DNA from 2 places in the Agathobaculum sp. TL06 genome. Region 1 is predicted to be linked to the other one. Evidence: riboswitches for the same ligand, from Rfam matches in the RefSeq annotation. Region 1 holds a riboswitch; the other holds the start of a gene.
The links. A riboswitch is a leader RNA that binds a small molecule or an ion and turns the genes downstream of it on or off. The one in region 1 is predicted to bind FMN.
Positions count from the first base shown of each region.

Region 2: another riboswitch for FMN. It lies ahead of ACYQ3S_RS00500 (ECF transporter S component); the one in region 1 lies ahead of ribD (bifunctional diaminohydroxyphosphoribosylaminopyrimidine deaminase/5-amino-6-(5-phosphoribosylamino)uracil reductase RibD).

Region 1 covers NZ_BAAGGY010000014.1:32,673-44,799, reverse strand. The annotation lists gene ACYQ3S_RS09800 (4Fe-4S dicluster domain-containing protein) at 1-293, opposite strand, end outside; gene ACYQ3S_RS09795 (glutamate synthase-related protein) at 372-1,877, opposite strand; gene ACYQ3S_RS09790 (class II glutamine amidotransferase) at 1,877-2,974, opposite strand; gene ACYQ3S_RS09785 (glutamine synthetase III family protein) at 3,368-5,455, shown strand; gene ACYQ3S_RS09780 (ammonium transporter) at 5,594-7,327, shown strand; FMN riboswitch at 7,482-7,609, shown strand; gene ribD (bifunctional diaminohydroxyphosphoribosylaminopyrimidine deaminase/5-amino-6-(5-phosphoribosylamino)uracil reductase RibD) at 7,765-8,862, shown strand; gene ACYQ3S_RS09770 (riboflavin synthase) at 8,844-9,485, shown strand; gene ACYQ3S_RS09765 (bifunctional 3,4-dihydroxy-2-butanone-4-phosphate synthase/GTP cyclohydrolase II) at 9,507-10,715, shown strand; gene ribH (6,7-dimethyl-8-ribityllumazine synthase) at 10,735-11,199, shown strand; gene ACYQ3S_RS09755 (dipicolinate synthase subunit B) at 11,244-11,834, opposite strand; gene ACYQ3S_RS09750 (NAD(P)-dependent oxidoreductase) at 11,831-12,127, opposite strand, start outside.
Region 2 covers NZ_BAAGGY010000001.1:101,155-113,281, reverse strand. The annotation lists gene alaS (alanine--tRNA ligase) at 1-1,254, shown strand, start outside; gene ACYQ3S_RS00520 (histidine triad nucleotide-binding protein) at 1,290-1,628, shown strand; gene ACYQ3S_RS00515 (ComEC/Rec2 family competence protein) at 1,702-3,936, shown strand; gene holA (DNA polymerase III subunit delta) at 3,940-4,995, shown strand; gene ACYQ3S_RS00505 (toprim domain-containing protein) at 4,992-5,603, shown strand; FMN riboswitch at 5,649-5,781, shown strand; gene ACYQ3S_RS00500 (ECF transporter S component) at 5,872-6,489, shown strand; gene ACYQ3S_RS00495 (metallophosphoesterase) at 6,560-7,405, shown strand; gene ACYQ3S_RS00490 (HAD family hydrolase) at 7,490-8,299, opposite strand; gene ACYQ3S_RS00485 (RluA family pseudouridine synthase) at 8,296-9,219, opposite strand; gene lspA (signal peptidase II) at 9,209-9,742, opposite strand; gene ileS (isoleucine--tRNA ligase) at 9,803-12,127, opposite strand, start outside.

The DNA of each region.
Region 1 (12,127 bases):
GACAGGATGCAGGTGTAGCAGCCGACGCACTTGTCCGAATCGATCTGCACGGCCCCGTCCACGATAGTCAGCGCGCCCGAGATGCAGCCCTTGACGCACAAAGGGTCGGTGCAGTGGCGGCAGCTCACCGCAAAGGAGATGTTGTCGCGCTCCTCGATGCGGATGCGGGGCGCGATTTTGTGGTCCTTGAGCGCCTTGACCATCGAGGACTTGCCCGAGTTGGCGAACGCGCAGTAATATTCGCATAAATGGCACCCCAGGCACCATTTTTCATTGACATAGACTCGTTTCATCTGATGAATCCAAACCTTTCTTATCCGGAAGTGGGCTGACGCAGCCCTTTCGCGCGTCAGCGCGCATCAAATCAAAGATCATTCGCCCGCGTGCTTGATGCCGAGGATAGCGAGCTCGCGGTCGCTCAGGCCGATGCCGCGCAGCATCAGGCGGTTGCCGCGCAGGGCCTCGATCGAGTTGATGCCCATGCCGCCCATCATTTCCTTGAGCTCATGGTCCCAGGCGGTGACCAGGTTGACCAGCCGCTGCGAGCCGATGTCCGGATTCAGGCGCTTGACCAGCTCGGGCCGCTGGGTCGCGATGCCCCAGTTGCACTTGCCGGTCTGGCAGGTGCGGCACAGATGGCAGCCGAGCGCGAGCAGCGCGCTGGTCGCGATGTAGCACGCGTCCGCGCCGAGCGCAATGGCCTTCAAAAGGTCGGCCGCGTTGCGGATGGAGCCGCCGACCACGACCGAAACCTGGTCGCGGATGCCCTCGTCGCGCAGACGCTGGTCAACCGCCGCGAGCGCCAGCTCAATGGGGATGCCGACGTTGTCGCGGATGCGGGTCGGGGCCGCGCCCGTGCCGCCGCGGTAGCCGTCGATGCAGATGATGTCCGCGCCCGAGCGCGCCACGCCCGAGGCGATGGCCGCCACGTTATGTACGGCCGCAATCTTGACCAGCACCGGCTTTTTGTACTCGGTTGCTTCCTTGAGCGAAAAGACCAGCTGGCGCAGGTCCTCGATGGAGTAGATGTCGTGGTGCGGAGCCGGGGAAATGGCGTCCGTGCCCTCGGGGATCATGCGGGTGCGGGAGATGTCCGGACCGACCTTGTGGCCGGGCAGATGGCCGCCGATGCCGGGCTTTGCGCCCTGCCCCATCTTGATTTCGATGGCCGCGCCCGCCTCCAGATAGTCCTTATGTACGCCGAAGCGGCCGGACGCGACCTGCACGATGGTGTGCGGGCCGTACTGGTAGAAGTCCTGGTGCAGGCCGCCCTCGCCGGTGTTGTAGTAGGTGCCGAGCTCGCAGGCCGCGCGGGCGAGCGACTCGTGCGCGTTGTAGGAGATCGAGCCGTAGCTCATGGCCGAGAACATGACCGGCACGCGCAGCTCGAGCTGGGGCGACAGGTTGGGTATCAGGTTGCCGTCCGCGTCGCGCTCGATTTTGCCCGGCTTTTTGCCGAGGAAGGTCCGCGTCTCCATGGGCTCGCGCAGCGGGTCGATGGAGGGGTTGGTGACCTGGGAGGCGTTGATGAGGATTTTATCCCAGTAGATGGGGTACGGCTCCGGATTGCCCATGGAGGAGAGCAGCACGCCGCCCGTGCCGGCCTGACGGTAGACCTCGGAGATGGCCTTGCCCGTCCAGTTGGCGTTTTCCTTAAAGGTATGGTCGGTCTTGACAATCTTCAGCGCGCGCGTCGGGCAGAGGGAGACGCAGCGGTGGCAGGCGACGCACTTGGACTCGTCGACCATCATCTTCTGGAATTCAGGGTCGTAGAAATGCACCTCGTTGGCGCACTGCCGCTCGCACGCGCGGCAGGCGATGCAGCGGTCGTAATTGCGCACGACCTCATACTGCGGATACAAAAAGTCGATAGCCATTATTGCTTTCCTCCATCATGCAGATTGACGATCACGGGCTCGCCGCCGCGCGGCGCCCAGATGCGGTCGAGCGTGGGCTCGATGGCGCGGATAGCGCATTCCTCGGACGCGATGTACACCGTGTCGCCCTTTTCGCCCACGACCATCGAGCGCAGCTTCAGCCGGTCGTTGAGGGCCATCAGGCCGCCCGTGTAGCCGACCAGGATGGAAAACGGTCCGGTCACCAGCAGGGAGGCAAAGGCGTTGCGCAGGTAGGTCAGGCGCTCGCGCTCGGCCGGCTCCTGCTTCTCAATGGTGGACCAGAAGGGCGCGGCGATGACGTTTGCAATCTCGCGGTAGGTCAGGCCGAGCTTGCGGCCCAGGTAGTCGACAATATAAGTAATGACCTCGGTGTCGGTCAGCAGGTCGCACGAGTAGCCGAACATCTCAATAAAACGGCGGTTGGCGTCGTACGAAGAGATTTCGCCGTTGTGGACCACGGTCGTGTCCAGCAGGGCGAAGGGGTGCGCGCCGCCCCACCAGCCGGGGGTGTTGGTCGGATAGCGGCCGTGGCAGGTCCAGGAGTAAGCCTCGTAATTCTCCAGCATATAGTATTCGCCCACGTCCTCCGGAAAGCCGCTGGCCTTGAACACGCCCATGTTTTTGCCCGAGGAGAAAATATACGCGCCCTCCAGCGTGTGATTGATGCGGATGACAAAACGGGAGGTGAATTCGCGTTCGTCCAGCTGGCTGGAGGTGAGCTTGGTGTGCAGCGGGGTGACAAAGTAGCGCCAGATCATGGGTTCGTCCGTGATGCGCGGGTGGCGGCGCGTGGGGATTTTGGACAGGTCGACGATGTCGAAATGGTGTTCGATTTCCTTTTCGCAGGCGGCCTTGGCCTCCGGTGTGTCATAAAATACATGGAACGCATAGTAGTCCGCGTACTCGGGGTAAATGCCGTAGCCCGCGAAGCCGCCGCCCAGTCCGTTCGAGCGGTCGTGCATGGGGCGGATGGAGGCGATGATGCGCTCCCCGTTTTCCCGCGTCCCGTCCTTGTGGAAGATACCGGAGATCGCGCACCCGGCCGGGATGCGGACCTGACCTTCTTTTTGCAGCATTGGTGTTTCCTCCTTATGTTGCCCGGCGCGCCGGGTTCGCTTTCCAGAAAGGGATAAAAAGAAAAGCGCCCGCCGCAAACGAGCAGAATTGCTCCTTTGCAGCGGACGCCGTTGTCCGTTCTTTTATTGTAGAACAGGCGCGCGCAAACGTCAAGCGGGTTTGAAGGAAAATGCGGATTTTTTGCACTTTGCCCAGAATGGGAGGGGATGGACGGGACTAAACCGGCAGATTGCAACAAAAACAGGCGGACGAGCAAAAAATCCGGCCGAAGGGGGTTGACAAACCGCGGCGGGGCGCGTATACTGCGCTTGTAAGCAGCAAAGGCGCTGTGGGAATGACACCCACGGCGCTTTTTTTGTTGCCATTTGACAGACGGTAAGGAGCGAATCGATATGAATACGGCGAAAAATGTGCCGGAGCTGTTCGGCAGCATGGTCTTTAACGAGACTGTGATGCGGGAGCGTCTTCCCAAGGACGTATACAAAAAGCTGAAGCAGACCATGCGCGAGGGTACGGCGATCGATGCGGAGGTCGCGCCGGTCGTGGCGACCGCGATGAAGGACTGGGCGCTCTCCAAGGGCGCAACGCATTATACGCACTGGTTCCAGCCGCTGACCGGTATCACGGCTGAAAAGCACGACTCGTTCATTTCCCCGACGGACGACGGCGGGGTCGTGATGGAGTTTTCCGGCAAGGAGCTCATCCGCGGCGAACCGGACGCGTCCTCGTTCCCCTCCGGCGGCCTGCGCGCGACCTTCGAGGCGCGTGGCTACACGGCCTGGGACCCGACCAGCTACGCCTTCGTCAAGGACGGCACCCTGTACATCCCCACCGCGTTCTGCTCCTATACGGGCGAAATCCTGGACAAAAAGACCCCGCTGCTGCGCTCGATGGACGCGCTCAGCACGCAGGCCTGCCGCGTGCTCAAACTGTTCGGCAAGGACGTCAAGCGCGTGACCACCACGGTCGGGCCGGAGCAGGAATACTTCCTGATCGACAAGGCGGACTATGCCAAGCGCAAGGACCTGATCTTCACCGGCCGCACGCTGTTCGGCGCCATGCCGCCCAAGGGACAGGAGATGGAGGATCACTACTTCGGCTCCATCCGTCCGCGCGTGGCGGCGTTCATGCAGGAACTGGACGAGGAGCTGTGGAAGCTTGGTATTTTTGCCAAGACCAAGCACAACGAGGTCGCACCCTGCCAGCATGAGATGGCGCCGGTGTTCACCACGACCAACATCGCCACCGACCACAACCAGCTCACCATGGAGGTCATGCGGCGCGTAGCGGAAAGGCACGGCTTCGTCTGCCTGCTCAACGAAAAGCCGTTCGAGGGCGTCAACGGCTCGGGCAAGCACAACAACTGGTCGATCTCGACCGACACGGGTGAGAACCTGCTCGAACCCGGCAAGGCGCCAAGCGGCAATCTGCAGTTTTTGCTTTTCCTGACCGCGGTTATCAAGGCCGTGGACGAATATCAGGACCTGCTGCGCATCTCGGTCGCCTCCGCGGGCAACGACCACCGTCTGGGCGCGAACGAGGCCCCGCCGGCGATCATCTCCATGTTTATCGGCGACGAGCTGCAGGCGATTCTGGACGCGGTCGAGGCCGGACGGGATTACACGGATATGGCCAAGACCAAGATGGATCTGGGCGTGTCCGCGCTGCCGGACATCCAGAAGGACACGACCGACCGCAACCGCACCTCGCCCTTTGCTTTCACAGGCAACAAGTTCGAGTTCCGCATGCTGGGCTCCTCGCTCAACATCGCCTGCCCGAACATCATGCTCAACACCGCGGTCGCGGAGGAGCTGCGCCAGTTCGCGGATGAGCTGGACGGCGCGGCGGACTTCCAGGCGGCGCTCACCGCGCTGCTGCGGCGCGAGATCAAGGCGCACAAGCGCATCATCTTCAACGGCAACGGCTACGACGAAAGCTGGGTCGCGGAAGCGGAAAAGCGCGGTCTGCTCAACCTCAAGTCCACGGATGCGGCGCTGCCGCACTACACGGATGAAAAGAACATCCGTCTGTTTGAGACGCACGGCGTGTACACCAAGCTGGAAATGGAGTCCCGCGAGGAGGCCGTGATCGAGGAGTATTACAAGACCCTGCACATCGAGGCGCTCACCATGCGCGACATGGCGCGCCGCGAGATCCTGCCCGCCTGCCTGTCGTTCGAACGCACGGTGGCGGACGGCGCACTGGCCAAGAAGCAGCTCGGCCTTGCGGGCGGCGCGGAAACCCGCCTGCTGACGCAGGTATCCGCCCTGAACGACGCGCTCGAGCGCGCGGTATCCACGCTGGAGGAGGCTGTGGAGGCCGCGCCGAAGGCGGACGCGGAAACGCTCGCGCATTACTACCACGATGAGGTGATCCCGTGCATGGACGCCGTGCGCAAGCCGGCCGACGCGCTGGAACGGATGGTGGGAAAGGAGTACTGGCCGTTCCCGACCTACGCGGATATCCTGTTTTATACCTGAATGACGCGGCCCGACAGCCTTGGGGCAAAGGGCGCGGCAAAGCAATTTTCGTGTGTAAAAAATTATCATACACAACGGCGTGTATTTCCGGCCTTGCGGCCGGAGATACACGCCAAATTTTTTAGGAGGGATTTTCTCATGCAAGACCTTGTAAACCTTGCCGCCTCGATGGATACTGGATGGACGCTGGTCGGCGCCGCGCTGGTGTTCTTCATGCAGGCGGGCTTCGCGATGGTGGAGACCGGCTTTACCCGGGCCAAGAACGCGGGCAACATCATCATGAAAAACCTGATGGACTTTTCACTCGGCACGCCGATCTTCTGGCTGGTCGGCTTCGGCATCATGTTCGGTTCGATGAACGGTGTGTTCGGCGGCTTTGACTTCTTGGCGGACGGCGTGGTCGGCGAGGGCTACGACTGGACGACGCTGATCTTCCAGACCGTGTTCTGTGCCACCGCCGCGACCATCGTGTCCGGCTCCATGGCCGAGCGCACCAAGTTCTCAGCCTACTGCATCTATTCCATGGTCATCTCGGCGGTGATCTACCCGATCTCCGGCCACTGGATCTGGGGCGGCGGCTGGCTCGCCGAGCTTGGCTTCCATGACTTCGCCGGCTCGACCGCGGTACACATGGTCGGCGGCGTAGCGGCGTTTGTTGGCGCGGCCATCCTCGGCCCGCGTATCGGCAAGTACACCAAGGACGGCAAGGCGCGCGCGATCCCCGGCCACTCGCTGACCCTGGGCGCGCTGGGCGTGTTCATCCTGTGGTTCTGCTGGTTCGGCTTCAACGGCGGCTCGACCGTCGCGCTGTCGAACGGCGCGGCCGAAACCGCGGCGCGCGTGTTCGTCACCACCAACATGGCGGCGGCGGTTGCGACGGTCACGGTTATGTGCGTGACCTGGGTGCGCTACAAGAAGCCGGACGTATCCATGACGCTCAACGGCTCGCTGGCCGGCCTGGTGGCCATTACGGCGGGCTGCGACACGGTAACGCCCTTCGGCGCAGCCATCATCGGCATCATCGCGGGCTTTGTGGTGGTGTTCGGCATTGAATTCATCGACCAGAAGCTCAAGGTGGACGATCCGGTCGGCGCGGTCGGCGTACATGGCCTGTGCGGCGCGACCGGCACGCTGATGGTCGGCCTGTTCGGCTACTACGCCTACGGCACGAACGACGTGGCGCCGGTTGGCCTGTTCTACGGCGGCGGCTGGCACGCGCTGGGTATCCAGGCACTCGGCATGGTCGTGGTGATCGCGTGGGTCGCGGTCACGATGACCGTGGTGTTCCAGATCATCAAGCACACGGTCGGCCTGCGCGTTTCCGAGGCCGAGGAGATCATGGGCCTTGACAAGCCCGAGCACGGCCTGCCCTCCGCCTATGCGGACTTTATGCCGGTGATCCCGTCTGTGCTGGGTACCAAGGCGGCGCAGGCCGCCGCAGGGGAAGCGGCCGCGGCCGCGCCCGCCCAGGCGGTGCCGGTCACTAAGATCACGTCCGAAGCGTCCAGCGGCGGACACAAGCTGAGCAAGGTGGTCATCCTTGCCAAGCAGTCCAAATTCGAGGTGCTGAAAAACGCGATGAACGAGATCGGTATTGCGGGCATGACCGTGACCAACGTGGTCGGCTGCGGCACGCAGAAGGGCGCGCCCGAGTACTACCGCGGCGCGGAGGTAGACGTGACGCTGCTGCCCAAGATCAAGATGGAGATTGTAGTGTCCAAGGTGCCGGTCGAGACCGTGATCGAAACGGCCAAGAAGGTGCTGTACACCGGCCACATCGGCGACGGCAAAATCTTTGTGTACGATGTGGAAAACGCGGTCAAGGTGCGCACGGGCGCAGAGGGTTACGACGCGCTGCAGTACGACGACTGACCGAGGAAAACAAGCCGGAACAGCGGGACAGGGCGGCAGCCCTGTCCCGCTTTCTGCAGAAAGCGGAGGCCGGACGAAAATTTATGCTTGCATTTTGCGGGGAAGGGTGTATACTGAAAGAGCAGAAAGCTTTCTGCAGGAAAACCGAATAAACAGATTTCTTCAGGGCAGGGTGCAATTCCCTACCGGCGGTACAGCCCGCGAGCGGACGCCTTTCCGGCGGAAGCATGACTCGGTGGAACTCCGAGGCCGACAGTATAGTCTGGATGAAAGAAGAAAAGTGTGAAAGCAAAAGGGGACGCCCCCTTTGTTTGATTCGCTTGTTTGCTGTCCTGAAACGCCGCGCGGCGTTTCAGGATTTTTTGTTTGGCGGCGCGCTATATATGTCCCGGAAGTCTGCGGCTTTCGGGACATTTTTTATTGGGAGATGATGCCGTTTGCAAGAGGAACTGCTGATGCGCAGGGCGCTCGAGCTGGCGCGGCGCGGCGCGGGACGGGTCAGCCCGAATCCGATGGTGGGCTGTGTGATCGCCCGCGGCGGGCGCGTGATCGGCGAGGGCTGGCATGAGGCGTGCGGCGGGCCGCATGCGGAACGCAACGCGCTGGCCGCCTGCACGGAGGACCCCGCGGGCGCGACGCTGTACGTTACGCTGGAGCCTTGCTGCCACTGGGGCCGCACGCCGCCCTGCACGGACGCGATTTTGGAGCGGGGCATCGCCCGCGTGGTGGTCGGATGCACGGACCCCAATCCGCTCGTCGGCGGGAAAGGGGTGCGCCTGCTGCGCGAGGCGGGCGTGGAGGTCGAGACCGGCGTGCTGGAACAGGAGTGCCGGCGGCTGAATGAGGTGTTTTTCCACTTTATCCAGCACCGGACGCCGTTTGTCGTGTATAAATACGCGATGACGCTGGACGGCAAGATCGCGTCCGCTTCGGGCGACAGCCGTTGGGTGAGCGGGGAGGCCGCGCGGCGCAGGGTGCATGAGGCGCGCGGGCAGCTTTCCGCAATCATGGTGGGCGTGGACACGGTGCTGGCGGACGATCCGCTGCTCACCTGCCGCATACCCGGCGGGCGTGATCCGCTGCGCATTGTGTGCGACAGTCGGGCGCGCACACCGCTGGACAGCCGCCTGATCCAAAGCGCGGGCGAGGTGCCGACCATAATCGCGGCAGCCGGCTGGAATGAGCGGGCCGCGGCGCTCGAAAAGGCGGGCGCGCAGATCCTGCTCTGCGGGGAGCGGGATGGACGGGTCGATCTGCGTGAGCTGATGCGGAAGCTCGGCGCGCGCGGCGTGGACAGCATCCTGCTGGAGGGCGGCCCGACGCTGGCGTTCGCCGCGTTGGAAGCTGGCATCGTCCGCAAGGTGCAGGCGTATATTGCGCCCAAGCTGCTCGGCGGCAGCGCGGCCAGGACGCCGGCCGGCGGGCAGGGGCTTGCGCGGATGGCCGATGCGTGGCGTCTGACCGATCTGACCGCCGAGCCGGTCGGAGAGGACTTTTTGTTGGAGGGATATCTGCCATGTTCACAGGACTTGTAGAGGAGGTCGGGCGCGTCGAACGCATCGCGCACGGCGCGCAGGGCGCGCGGCTGACGATTGCGGCCGACGCCGTGCTCGCGGGGACGCGGTGCGGCGACAGCATCGCGGTAAACGGCGTGTGCCTGACGGCCGCGGAGCTGGATGGGCGGACGTTTACCGCGGACGTAATGGCCGAAACCCTGCGCCGCTCCGGCCTGGGGGAGCTGCGCGCGGGCGCGCCGGTCAATCTGGAGCGCGCGATGCCCGCGGACGGGCGGTTCGGCGGACACATCGTGTCCGGACATATCGACGGCACGGGTACGGTCGCGTCGCTCCGGCGCGAGGATAACGCGGTCTGGCTGTCGGTCAAAACGCCCGCGGCCCTGCTGCGGTACATTGTGGAAAAAGGCTCGATTGCGATCGACGGCGTCAGCCTGACGGTCGCGCAGGTGGATGGACAGGGCTTTGCCGTGTCCATCATACCGCATACCGGCGCACAGACCATCCTGCTCGGCAAGCGGCCGGGCGAACGGGTGAATCTGGAATGCGATGTGATCGGCAAGTATGTGGAAAAGCTGCTTGCCCCGCATACCGCCCGGCAGACGGGCGTCACCATGGAATTTCTTAGTCAACACGGCTTTTAACAGAAAGAGGGAACCAGAATCATGCAGCAAAACTTTGCAACCATCGAACAGGCGCTTGACGAGCTGCGCGCCGGCCGGCTGATCATGGCGATCGACGATCCGGACCGCGAGAACGAGGGCGACCTGATCTGCGCGGCGGAATTTGCGACCACGGAGAACGTCAACTTTATGGCGACCCATGCCAAAGGGCTGATCTGCACGCCGATGAGCGCGGAAATCGCGGCGCGGCTCGGCTTTGAGCAGATGGTCAAGGTCAATACAGACAACCACCATACCGCGTTTACCGTTTCGGTCGATCATGTGGATACGTCGACCGGCATCTCCGCCGAGGAGCGCGGCCTGACCTGCCGCGCGTGTGCGGATACGGCCGCAGGGCCGGCGGATTTCCGGCGGCCGGGCCATGTATTCCCGCTGACCGCGCGCCGGGGCGGCGTGCTGACCCGCAACGGACACACCGAGGCAACGGTCGACCTGTGCCGCCTGGCGGGGCTGCAGGAGTGCGGCCTGTGCTGTGAAATCATGCGCGACGACGGCACCATGATGCGCACGACCGAGCTGCTCGAAAAGGCGCGCGAGTGGGGCGTTGCGGTCATTGCCATCCGCGACCTGCAGGATTACTGCCGCCGGCATGACAAGCATGTGGTGCGCGAGGCCAGTGCCAAGCTGCCGACACGCTTTGGGGAATTCCAGATCTACGGCTATGTCAACGACCTGACCGGCGAGCACCATGTTGCGCTCGTCAAAGGGGAGATCGGGGACGGGAAGAACCTGCTCTGCCGCGTCCATTCGGAATGCCTGACCGGCGACGTGTTCGGCTCGCGGCGGTGCGACTGCGGGCAGCAGCTTGCGGCCGCCATGCAGCAGATCGAAAAGGAGGGCCGCGGCGTGCTGCTTTATATGCGGCAGGAGGGCCGCGGCATCGGCCTGATTAACAAGCTCAAGGCCTATGAGCTGCAGGAGGCGGGCTGGGATACGGTGGAGGCCAACGTTAAGCTCGGCTTTGCGCCCGACCTGCGCGAATACTGGATCGGCGCGCAGATCCTGCAGGATCTCGGCGCGCGGGAGCTGCGCCTGCTGACCAACAATCCGGAAAAAATCTACGGGCTGGACGGGTTCGGCGTGGAGATCGTCGAGCGCGTGCCGATCGAGATTGCGCCGCAGGAGGACGACGCGTTTTACCTGCACACCAAAAAGATCAAGATGGGACATCTGTTCCAGAAAACCATATAAAAACAGGAGGAAAACCGAAATGAATGTACTGGAAGGCAAGCTTGTCGCGGGGAAAGGGAAATTTGCAATCGTCGCGGCGCGGTTCAATGAATTTATCGTCTCCAAGCTGATCGCGGGCGCGGAGGATACGCTGGTGCGGCATGGCGTGGATACGGACAATATCACGCTCGCCTGGGTGCCGGGCGCGTTTGAGATACCGCTCGCGGCGCAAAAGCTCGCGCAGAGCGGACAGTACTGCGCGGTCATCTGCCTGGGCGCGGTTATACGCGGCTCGACCACGCACTATGATTATGTGTGCAACGAGGTTTCCAAGGGCATCGCGCAGGTGGGCCTGCAGACCGGCGTACCCGTGCTGTTCGGCGTGGTTACGACCGAGAACATCGAGCAGGCCATCGAGCGTGCGGGGACCAAAGCGGGCAACAAGGGCGCGGACGCGGCGCTGGCGGCGCTGGAGCTTGCGGACCTGCTTCCGCAGCTGCGCTGACCCGCAGACAAGGAAAAGACCATCCGTTTCGGATGGTCTTTTCTTTACGCGTTTGCCGGACTGAGCAGCAGGGGCTGGAGCTGGCGTCCCTGCAGCGCGGCCTGGACGGTATCCGGAATACGCTCCATATCCGCCACAAGCGAGCGGGGTTTGGCGTCGGGCGCATCCTGACGGAAGGGGACAAAGTAATAATGGCGGCGGTTGAGCAGCGCGCCGATATTGGCGGCGCTGCCGGAAAGACCGTCGTTGGTGGATACCGCGAGCACAACCGGTTTGTCGCCGCGCAGATGGCTTTTCACCGCCATGACGACCGGCGTGTCGGTCACGCTGTGTGCAAGTTTGGCAAGCGTGTTGCCCGTGCAGGGCGCCACGACCAGTACGTCGAACAGGCCTTTGGGGCCGATCGGCTCCGCGCCCTGGATGGTATCGATCGGCTGGCGGCCGGTCAGGGCAAAGAGCCTGCCGCGCCACATGGCGGCGTCGCCGAAGCGGGTGTCGAGCTGGGCGGCGTGGAAGGACAGGATCGGCGTGACCTCGCAGCCCTGCCGCACAAGCGTCTGGATGACATCCATCACGCGCGCAAAGGTGCAGAACGAGCCGGTCAGGGCAAAGCCGATGCGGATCGGAGCGGTCATAATATGGATTCCTCCTGCAAAATGGTGAGTACCGTATCGTGGATGGCGCGCGCCGCGGACAGCGGCGCGACCCGTCCCGGGAGGGAAAGCGCGTGCAGCAGCCGGCAGCCGGCCGGCAGCTTCGCGTCCGCGGAGATGCCGCCGGGCAGGGAAGCCAGATCGATGACCAGGCAGCCGGCGGAAAGGCTGGACAGCTCCGCCGCGCCGAGCACCGGCGCGGGGACGGTGTTGAAAATAAGCTGGAACGCACCGAGCCGTCCGGCAAGGCTGCGGGTGTCGAGCGCGCGCATGCC
Region 2 (12,127 bases), on a different contig from region 1:
GGTTATGAAACACTGGGAGAAAACGCCAAGGTGCTGGCGATCGTTAATGAGGGCGAACCGTCCGGAGCGGCGGCAAAGGGCGAAAAGATTACGGCCGTGCTCGATCATACGCCGTTTTATGCGGAAATGGGCGGTCAGATCGGCGACCACGGCGTACTGATCGGCAAAAACGGCGTGATGACCGTGTCTGACGTGCAGAAGACCAAGGACGGCAAGTATATGCACATCGGTACAGTCACCGAGGGCGCGCTTTCCGTGGACGACGAGGTGGAGGCCAAGGTGGACGCGGAATACCGTCAGGCGATCTGCCGTGCGCATACCTCGACCCATCTGCTGCAAAAAGCGCTGCGCAAGGCTCTGGGCGATCATGTGGAGCAGGCAGGCTCTTACACTGCAAACGATCACCTCCGTTTCGACTTTACGCATTTCGCGGCTTTGACAGCGGACGAGCTGCAGCAGGTGGAAACGCTGGTCAATGACGCGATCCTTGCCGGTTATCCGGTGGTCACGGAAGAGATGTCCATTGACGAGGCGAAGAAAAAGGGCGCGATGGCGCTGTTCGGTGAAAAATATGGCGCGGTTGTGCGTGTTGTTCAGGCCGGCGATTCGATTGAACTGTGCGGCGGCACGCATTTGGATAACACGGCCAAGGCGGGTATGTTTAAAATTATTGGAGAGGCTTCCGTTGCGGCCGGTGTGCGCCGCATTGAAGCCGTGACCGGCAGAGCGGTGCTGGATTTCCTCAATGAGCGCCAGCATATATTGAACGAAACCGCGGCCGCGCTCAAAACCTCCCCGAACGAGTTGGCGGCCAAGGTGGAACAGACCATGGCTGACCTGCGCACGATGGCCAAAAAGCTGGAAAAGCTCAACGGAAAGCTTGCCTCGATGCAGATGGTCGACCTGTTCAACGTATCGCGTGATGTTAAGGGCGTCAACGTGGTCGCAACCAAGCTGGAAGACGCCTCGGCGGATGTGCTGCGCACGATGGGCGACGGCATCAAGGAAAAAGCGCCGAACATGGTCGCTGTACTGTCCTCGGTCAACGACGGCAAGATAAGCTTGCTGTGCGTCTGCGGCGCGGAAGCGGTCAAAAAGGGCGCGCATGCGGGTAAGATTGTAAAGGAAGTCGCCAAGATCGTTGGCGGCGGCGGCGGCGGGCGTCCGGACAGTGCAACCGCGGGCGGAAAGCAGCCGGAAAAACTGGAGGAAGCGCTCGAAGCGGTCAATAACATTGTTGACGCGTTGTTGTAAAGCCGGTATACTGGTATCAGAAAGGAGAGGTCGTCATGAGCGATTGTCTGTTCTGTAAAATTATTTCCGGGGATATCCCCTCCAAAAAGGTCTATGAGGACGAGCTGTGCTATGCCTTTTATGATATCGATCCCCAGGCGCCGACGCATTTCCTCGTGATTCCGAAGCAGCACATCCGTTCCGCTGCGGAGGTGGATGCGTCCAACAGCGCGGTGGTTGCCCACTGTTTTGAGGTGATCGCAAAAGTCGCGAAGGAACAGGGCATGGAAAGCTTCCGCATCGTATCCAATATCGGAGAACAGGCAGGGCAAAGCGTGTTCCACCTGCACTTCCATGTGCTTTCCGGCCGTGATATGACTTGGCCGCCGGGCTGATGCAGCAGTTGCAAAGAAGTGGCACGACCGTGCCACTTCTTTTTTGAAACAGGAAAGCCGGAAGGGGATTTTTATGCTGGAGCGTCCGCTGGTTTATTTGGTGCCGGCAATTGCGGCGGCTCTTTTCTGCGCGGTTTGCCTTGACTGGGCTCCCAGTCTGATGGTTTCGCTGCTTTTGCTTGCCGTGTTTTTGCTGCTTGCCGGTGTATTCATCTACCGGAACAAGGCGTTTGCGCTGTTTGGCATGCTGGCCGCAGCGCATCTGGCTTTCTGCGGCTTCTCGATCTATAATCTGTATATTGTTGAGCCAATCCGGCATCTGAATGGCCAAAGCCTGGATATCCAGGCTGTTTTGCTGGAAGATCCGGACGTTTATGAGGACAGCCAGCGCGCGCTGCTTTCCGTTACCCATAACGGAGAGGTGGAGCAGACGTTCCGCACCTTTTGCTACCTTCCGCTGACGGATACCCCGCTCTATGCAGGGGACCACATTGTGGTCAACGTTGGATTTTATTTGCCGGGCGCTGCCGAGGGATTTGACCGTGCGGTATACCAGGCATCCAACCGCTGCTTTATTGCGTCCTCCTATAACCAAACGGAGGAAGACGCGCCCGTCCGGTTTGAGGTGACCGGCACCGAACGGGACACGCTGCGCTTTCTGCCGCAGCGGATTGCCCGCTACTGCAAGCAGGCGATTGCAGGCGCACTTCCGGAGCGGCCGGCGGGTCTGCTCACGGCGCTTTTATTGGGCGATAAATCTGGGATCAGCGATGCGGATGCCCTGGCGCTCCGCATTGCCGGACTGAGTCATCTTGTCGCGGTTTCCGGTCTGCATATCGGCTTTCTGGTGGCGTTTTGCTCGCTGTTGGGACGCAGGATCGGTACGCTGGTTTCGATTCCGTTCATCCTTTTATTTGTGCCGATCGCTGGAGTGACCCCGTCCGTAATCCGTGCAGCGGTCATGTATTTGGTCACGGCCGGCGCTTTCCTGCTGCGCAAAGAAGCGAACAGCCTGAATTCCCTGTTTTTAGCGCTCGCGCTTTTGCTGCTTCTCAATCCTTACGCAATCGCAAGCCTCAGTTTGCAGCTTTCCTTTACCGCCACGCTGGGGCTGATCCTGTTGGCCGGCAAAATGCAGCGGCGGCTGATGAAGCCGTTCCGGTCTTTTCCGAAAATGGTGTACCGCATCCTGTCTGTAGTTGTCGGATCGGTCTCCTGCACGGTATGTGCGACGATTTTTACCACGCCGATCATCCTCAGCGCGTTCGGTTATGTCTCCATCCTGTCGCTGCTCAGCAATCTTCTGGTCGTCGGCGTGACTGCCGTATGTTTTATCGGCGGTTTTCTGGTTTGCCTGACGTCGGCGTTCTTTCCATTTTTAGCAGCGCTGTGCGCAAAAGCGATCGCTCCATTGCTGACCTATATCCTCGATATATGCAACTGGATTGCGGGCCTGCCGTTCGGCCTGATTAACTGGGCGGACAGCTTCGGCATTTCCGCGCTTGTTTTGTCCTTTGCTGGAATTTTAGCCTGGCTGCTTGCAGGCGCTCATATCAAATGGCGCTATGTTTTGCCGGTTTTCTGTCTTGCGCTGTTTGGCATCACGGCTGCGGGCGCATATTATAACCAGCAGCACTACTCCGTGACCTATCTCCCGTGTGGCAGCGGGCAGGCGATCATTGTATCCGACGCGGTTGGCAGCATGACGCTTATCGATTGCGCGGGAGACGGAGGCTATCGCAACGCTGCGGCTTCCGTGCGAGAATGGATGCAGTGGAACGGCTTCCGGCAGGTTGACACACTGGTTTTGACCGCGGTGGATAAGGGGCATGCCCGCGATCTGCCTGAACTGCTGCAGCATACGCCGGTCGGACAAATCTTGATTCCGAACGGCTGCAAAGAGACGCAGCACAACAAAGAGCTGCTGCAGTTGGTTGCGGAGGCGGATGCGGAGATCGTAGAGGATACGGTGCAGTTGGACGCCGCCGCACCGGTCACGGTTTTTCCTGTCTGTGACGGCAAGCTTGGTGTGCGGATTGACGGCCATGTTTTAGTGCTGCACAGTCCCACGCAAAAACAGCTTGCGGCATTCTTTGAAACCGAGTCGTATTCCGCACCGGATATTGTGCTCTCACAACGGAATATGGAGGATACCGCGCTGCTGCGTCAGCTTATATCGGATACAAACGCGCAGCGGATCATTCTGCAGTCCGGCACAGGGGACGTGTTGCATAAATTTGAGGGAACGCCGATTGAAAGCCCATATTTCACCGGCGAACTGCAGGAACGCTACAAAAAGGAGGGATAGCGCATGGCTACACCCAGAAAAAACGCGAATAACGGCAAGGCAAAGCTGATCCACGATCTGAAAGAGCGTTCCTTTGCACCTTTATACATTATAACCGGCGACGAGGACTATATGAAGGCGCACTATCTGCGCCAACTCAAGGAAAAGGTAGTGGATGCCGCCTTTGCGGATTTTAACCTGCTGGAATACGAAGGGAAAGGCCTGACTCCGGAGCAGCTTACCGAGGCGATTGACAGTTATCCAGCCATGTCGGAGAAAAAGCTGATTATTGTTACCGACTTCGACCTTTCCAAGCCGCCGGCCGGATTTGGTGATTTACTGCCCGAGATGCTCAGTGATCTGCCGGACTATGTATGCCTGGTGTTTTATTATGACATTTTGGAGGGCAAGCTCGATAAACGGACAAAGCTCTACAAAACGCTTGAGAAAACCGCCTGCATAGCGGAATGCAGCCGTTTGGAGGAAAATGAGCTGGTTGCATGGATCGAGCGGCGGGTCCGGTCGCTTGGCTGCACGATTACCGCGGATAACGCTTCATACCTGATATTTCTGTGCGGAAATTCGATGACCAACCTGGCCGGCGAAATCGATAAGGCGGCCGCGCACACGACAACAGGGGAGATCCGTAAATACAATATCGACGCGGTATGCTCGCCGGTTCTGGACGCGGTTATTTTCGATCTGACGGATGCGATCACGGCGGGTAAATTCGACAGGGCGGTTTCCCTGGTGGGCGAGCTGATTGCGCAGAAAAATAATGAGGTTATGATTTTTACGACCATTACGCGCCACATCCAGCGGTTATACGGCGCTAAGCTGTGTGAGAGCGCAAGGGGAGGGGAGCGGCTGCTGATGGAGCTGATCGGTTCCAAATCGCCGTACTATGCCCGACAGATACAGAATGCCGCGCGCCGCGTTTCACTCGACTGGCTGCGGCAGGCGGCGTCTCTTTGCGCGCAGACGGATACCGCGCTGAAAGGGAGCGCTGTCGACCGGCAGAAGCAGATCGAGCTGACCCTGCTTGCGCTTGCATCCGCGCAAAAGGGGGAGCGCACATGATCCGTATTCGGGAAGCGATCCTTGTAGAGGGACGATATGATATCAATACGCTCAAACAGGTGGTGGATACCGTTGTATTAGAGACCGGCGGCTTCCGTATCTTCCATGACAAGGACCGGCTGAAGCTGCTGCGGCGTATTGCGCAGGCACGCGGGCTGATTATCCTGACGGATAGCGATGGCGCGGGCTTTGTGATCCGGAATTATCTGAAAGGCGCGCTGCCTCGGGACCGCATTAAGCAGGCGTATGTGCCGGATGTTTGGGGAAAGGAAAAGCGCAAGCGGCACGCTTCCAAAGAGGGCAAACTCGGCGTCGAAGGCATGCGGCCGGACATCCTGTGCGACGCGTTGCGCAGAGCTGGTGCGACCTTTCTGGAGGGGGAGGCGCAAAGAGGGGGGGATACCGCCGATAGTTCGATCACGAAAGCGGATTTCTATGCATGGGGACTGACCGGTCAAACTGACAGTGCGGCGCGGCGGCAACGGCTTCTGCAGGAGCTGGCGTTGCCTGCGCATATGACGGCCAACGCACTGCTGGAATTTATCAATGCAGTCGGAACACGGCAGGAAATTGAGGCCATCCTGCAGCATTTTTCCGAAAACCATTGACAAAACCCGTCTAATTGACCTATAATAAAAGCATAAATTAAATCAGTTCTGTTTCAGGGCGGAGTGAAAGTCTCCACCGGCAGTATACAGGGTGTCGTTCCTGATAGTCTGCGAGCCGCAAGGCATGATGGGTGTGAATCCCAACCGACGGTTATAGTCCGGATGAAAGAAACAGGTGTATCTCGGTACGTCTGCGCGCCCTTGGAGTATTTCCAAGGGCTTTTTATTTACCCAACCGAACAGAACTCCTTACAAGGGAGACAGAACCATGACAAAAGCAAGCAAGATCACCTATACCGCTGTATTTGCGGCAATCGCTACCGTTCTGATGTATTTTGAATTCCCGATCCCGCTTATGCCGCCGTTTCTCAAAGTGGATCTTTCCGGAGCGGTGGTCCTGATCGGCGCGTTTATTTTTGGCATTGGTCCGGCGATTACCATGATCGGTATCAAGGATCTGATCCATTTAACCCAGAGCCAAACGGCCGGTTCGGGGGAATTGGCGGATTTTCTGATGCTTTCCACACTGGTGATTGTTGCTGTGCTGCTTTATCGCATGCACAAAAGCCGCAAATTTGCGGTTATCGGCTGTGCCGTTGGCGCGGTGGCCATGGCCTGCATGGGAATGCTGACCAACTATTTTCTCATTATTCCGTTTTATGTGAACGGAATGGGGTGGAATCTGGATGCGATATTCCAGATGTGCGCTGCGGTTAATCCTGCGATTGACGGGATGAGTGCATACTTGTTGTTTGGCATATTGCCGTTCAATCTGATCAAGGGTGTAATTTTGACGGTGATTACGATGCTGGCTTACAAAAAGCTCAGCGTATTCATTAAATCCAAACAGATCGACCTGCATCATAAAAGCCGGCAGGCGGGCTGAAACAAAAAGCGCGGAGGGGAGAGGGCCTGCCGCGCTTTTCTAATTCTAATAAAGAAAAAGGAATCCAACAATGAAAAGAAAACGGATATTGTCCGCTGTCCTGATGTGCGCAGTCGGCGTGGGGATATGCGGCCTTTATTGCGGATTGACGCCGCGCCGCTATACGGTGTCAACGCCCAAACTCAACGCGGAGGAAAAGCTGCGCATTGTCATGCTTTCCGACCTGCACAGCTATGTTTACGGAAACGACCAGACACCGCTTGTTCGCAGGGTGCGAGAGCTGCAACCGGATATTATCGCACTATGCGGCGATATTGTTGACGATAAACAACCGCAGGACGGCGCCAAGCTGCTGCTAAAACAGATTACAGAAATCGCGCCATGCTATTATGTATCCGGCAATCATGAATATTGGAGCAGCGAGCCGGAGCAGATATTCCGGATGATAGATTCCTATGGAATACACGTCTTACATAATGAACGGGAGCGTATAACAGTGGACGGCCGAGAATATGTGATCTGTGGTGTGGATGATCCGGCAGCCTATGGCGACCGCGTGCCAAGCTCATATGGGAATGCAGCGCCTTACCGGAAAGCGCTGCAGCGCTTTGACGACCTGTTCGGGGATGACGCGTTTCATATCCTGCTGGCGCACCGTCCGGAATATATAGAAGAATACGCTGCGCATCCATTTGATTTAACGCTTTGCGGCCATGCACACGGCGGCCAATGGAGAATCCCGTATATCATGAATGGTTTGATTGCGCCGAATCAAGGATTTTTTCCGGAATACGCCGGCGGCCAGTATCAATATGGCGCCATGACGGAAATTGTGGGACGCGGCCTGGTACTGGATTGGAAGCCCCGTGTTTTTAATCCGCCGGAAATCGTCGTCGTTGATATCGTTCCCAAATAGAGAGGTGCGTTCTAAAAAGAAGATATATACAATTATACAAAAGAAAAGTTTTGTATAATTGAGGGGAGTGGAAAAAGAAGCGCATCATGAATAATGCGCTTCCAGATATTCGACCACTGCGGCGACCGCATCCAGGTCATTATTTCTGACATGGACGTCCGCCGCCTGTAATATCCCATCATCCGCATTTGCCGGCGCAAAACCCAGATATGCTGCGTGGATCATATCCTCATCATTATAGCTGTCTCCAACGGCGAATATCCGGTCGTGCGGTATTCCGCAGTTTTGTGCGATCGTTTCCAAGGCGGTTCCTTTATTGACGCCCCGTGCTGTAACCTCCCAAAATGAAGGCATACTTGACGCCATGCAAAACCGATCCTGATATGGCTTCAAAAACGCCTTTACCTGATTCATAAGCGCGGGATCGCCTGTAAAATTGATTTTGCACCAATCCGCAGTATCTGGAAGATGGTTCGGAGAAACCGTCTCGAAATCCAAATGCAGGGTGCGCATATGCTGCTCGGTTACTTCACTTGACTGGCATACCAGGATACGGTCGCCAATAAAAATTTCGCAACCTATTTGTGAAAATTCTAACAAAGTTGTCTGAATCAATTCCTTTGTTTCAACTGGCATACCGGCGCAGCGCATCACCTGATGCTGTTCGTTTAAAATCAGCGACCCATTGAGAAGGCTGTACGGCGCATTAAACGGAAGCTGCGGCAGATAGCTGCGGATTGCCCCGGGCGCGCGTCCAGTGGCTAAGGAAAAGCGTCCCCCCTCCTCTGTAAAATACCGCAGTGCGCGTTCATTTCGTTCTGATATCTGTCGGCTGCTGTCAAGTAAGGTGCCATCCATATCACAGGCCAGCAGCATTCCCTCAAATTTATTCATTCCATCTTCTCCAGTTTTGCGATAATATCCGTAAAATAGTCAGGGAGCGGTGCGGAAAAGCACATGACTTCCTCTGTTCGCGGATGCTGTAAGGTAAGGCGCGCGGCATGCAGGCATTGCCCGCCAATATGGGCGAAACGGTCTTTGGCAAAGCCGTACAGCGGGTCGCCGATGATCGGATGCCCAACCGACGCCATATGCACACGGATCTGATGCGTCCGTCCGGTTTCGAGCTGAAAGGCCATATGGGTATAACCGCGGAAACGCTGCAACACCTTATAATGGGTTATAGCGTTCCGTCCGCCTTCCACCACAGCCATTTTTTTGCGATCGGTTTTATGACGTGCAATCGGCTTATCGATGGTCCCGCTGTCCAATTTCGGGGATCCGACGACGATTGCCTCATACCCACGAAACGCGGTATGCGCCGCGATTTGTGCCGCAAGGCTTTGGTGTGCAGTGTCGTTTTTGGCCACAACCAGCAACCCGCTGGTATCTTTGTCGATCCGGTGTACAATGCCGGGACGCAGTTCGCCATTGATACCCGACAGGCTGGTACCGCAATGGAACATCAGTGCATTTACCAGAGTGCCGGACCAGTTTCCGGCAGCGGGATGAACGACCATCCCACGCGGTTTGTTGACGACAATGATGTCTGAATCCTCATATACAATATCCAGCGGAATATCCTCGGGGATCAGGTCTACCTCCCGCACTTCTGGAAGCTGGACCAGGATATCCTCTCCGCCCAACAGCTTATAATTCTTTTTTATCGCCTTGCCCGCAATGGTGACAGCCTGTTCCGCAAGCAGGTTCTGCACCGCAGAGCGGGTCAAACCTGGAATCTGTTCCGCCAAATAGCTGTCGATCCGCTGACCGGATTCCGTATCCGGTACGGATAATCGAATGTTATTCTCCATGCGCCTGCTCCGAAATTGTCTGTTTGTCCTCTTCCGCGGGCTTTGCAGCTTCTTCCGGCGGCTGTTCTTCTTTTTCTTTGTGCTGGAACATGACGTACAGGACGAAAAGCACGCCGCCCGTGCAAATAAAGATGTCCGCGACATTGAATACCGGAAAATGAATCAGGCGAAAATCGAATAAATCCACGACAAAACCGTGTATCACACGGTCGATCGCATTACCCACCGCACCCGCGGCAATCAGGACCAGTGACCATTCTCCAAGCTGCGTCTGCATCACTTTTTTTTGCAGCAGAACCAGAATGACCACGGTGATAACACAAGCCAGCGCAACAAAGATCCATCGGGAATCAAACTGGGAGAACAGGCTGAATGCGGCGCCTCGATTCTCCACATAGGTTAGATGGAATACGTCGCCGATAACCGGCAGGGTGCGCAGATCCTTCAGTTCATTCAGCGCCCAAGCCTTGACAAGCTGATCGATTTCGACCATAATCAGTGCCGCGAAGACAAATAATGGCATACATATTGACTCCTATCATAAAAAAGGGAACAGAAAATTCTGTTCCCTTTTCGCTTTCATTTAGCCGACAACCTCGGCGCAGCGCGCGCACAAGGCGGGATGCTTCGCGTTGGTACCGACGGACTGGGACTGCTTCCAGCAACGCAGGCACTTCTCACCTGCGGCGCGGCCGACTGCAATCTTCAGTCCAGGGAGGTATTCGCTCTCCATGCCGCTTCCCTCACCCGCGACAACAGCAAGCTCGGAAACAATGCACAGATCAGCCAAATCCTGGCCGCAGCCAGTGAGGAAAGACGCCGTATCCTGGTTTGCATACACGGTGACACTGGCCTCCAGCGGCTTGCCGATGACTTTTTCATTCCGAGCGCCTTCGAGCGCCTTGTTGACATCATCGCGGAATGCGGTCAGCTTGCTCCACTTTTCACAATCCTCCTCGCTGAACGCCAGGGAATCGTCTGCAGCAGGCATTTCATTGTATGCCACGTTGCGGACGTCGTCCTCCTCTGCGTGCGGCATAGCCTGCCAGATCTCGTCCGCAGTGAAGCACAGGATCGGGGAAAGCATGCGCACCAGCGCGCTGAGGATATTATACATCGCGGTCTGGGCCGAACGGCGGCTCAGACCCGTCGTATCATCACAATACAGGCGGTCCTTGATTACGTCCAGATAGAAATTGGACATATCAACAACGCAGAACTTATGGATTGCATGGAATACCGTATGGAACTCATAGGAATCGTATCCCTCGCGCACCTTGGCAACCAGCTCGTTCAGTTTCATCAGCGCCCACTTGTCAAGCTCCGGCAATTCCGCATACGCAACCCTATCGGTCTGGGGATTAAAGTCAAACAGATTGCCCAGAATATAACGCGCTGTGTTGCGGATTTTCAGGTAATTCTGTGACAAATGCCCCAGCATGTCCTTGGAAATACGCATATCCTGCCGGTAATCCGAGGACGCAACCCACAGGCGCATCACATCCGCGCCGTACTGTGCCAGAATATCATCCGGCGAAATGCCGTTGCCGCGCGATTTGGACATTTTCTGCCGTTCCTCGTCCACGATCATACCGTGGGTGATAACTGTCTTATACGGCGCTTTGCCCTGCGTGGCAATCGACGTCAGCATGGAAGACTGGAACCAGCCGCGGTACTGGTCGTTGCCCTCCAGATATACGTCCACCGGTGTCGTCTGATGCTCGCGGTTTTCAATGACTGCGCGCCAGGAGGAGCCGGAGTCAAACCAGACATCCATCGTATCGGTTTCTTTTTCAAAATCGCTGCAGCCGCACTCGCATTTGATATCCGGCGGCAGAATTTCAGACGCCTGCATATCGAACCAGGCGTTCGACCCCTTTTCGCGGAACAGATCCGCAACAAGCTGAATCGTCCGCTCGTTTACCAGCGGCTTGCCGCATTTTTTGCAGGTGAAGATCGGGATCGGCACGCCCCATACGCGCTGGCGGGAAATACACCAATCCGAACGCTCGCGGATCATGGAAGTCATGCGCTCTTCGCCCCAGGCCGGAATCCATTTGATCTGCTCGCATGCCTTGACCGCATCATCCTTGAGCGCATCCACCGAACAGAACCACTGCTCGGTCGTGCGGAAAATGATCGGGTTCTTGCAGCGCCAGCAGTGCGGATAGCTGTGTACAATCTCTTCGATTGCCAGCAGCGCGCCGCAGGACTTGAGATCTTCCAGAATGACCGGCGTGGACTTCTCATAATACAGATTCGCGTATTTTCCCGCGTCGGCGGTCGTCATCCCCTTGCCATCAACCGGTACAATGATCGGAATATCGTACTTCTGGCAGACGATGAAGTCGTCCGCGCCGAAGCCGGGCGCGGTATGAACGCAGCCGGTACCGGCGTCCAGCGTAACATGGTCGCCGCAGATCACGAGGCTCTCGCGGTCCATGATCGGGTGCTTGGTGCGCATCAGCTCCAAATCGGAGCCCAGCAGCGTACCCAACACTTCCCAGGAATCGATCTTGGCCGCTTTCATAACGGCTTCGACCAGTTCCTTGGCGAGCACATAAATATCGCCCGACGGAACCTTGACCAGATCATATTCAAACACCGGATTGACCGAGATCGCAAGGTTGCCCGGCAGCGTCCAGGTGGTGGTGGTCCAGATCACGAAATAGACATTTTCCAGCCCGCCGGTAATGGCGGCGATTTTGCCGCCCTTGTCGTCCGTTACATGGAACTTGACATAAATCGAGGAACAGGGCTCATCCTGATATTCGATTTCCGCTTCAGCCAGCGCAGTCTCATCGTGCGGACACCAGTAGACCGGCTTCATGCCCTTGTAGATATACCCGCGCTTTGCCATCTCGCCGAAAATCTCAATCTGGGCGGCTTCGTAATCATGTGTCAGCGT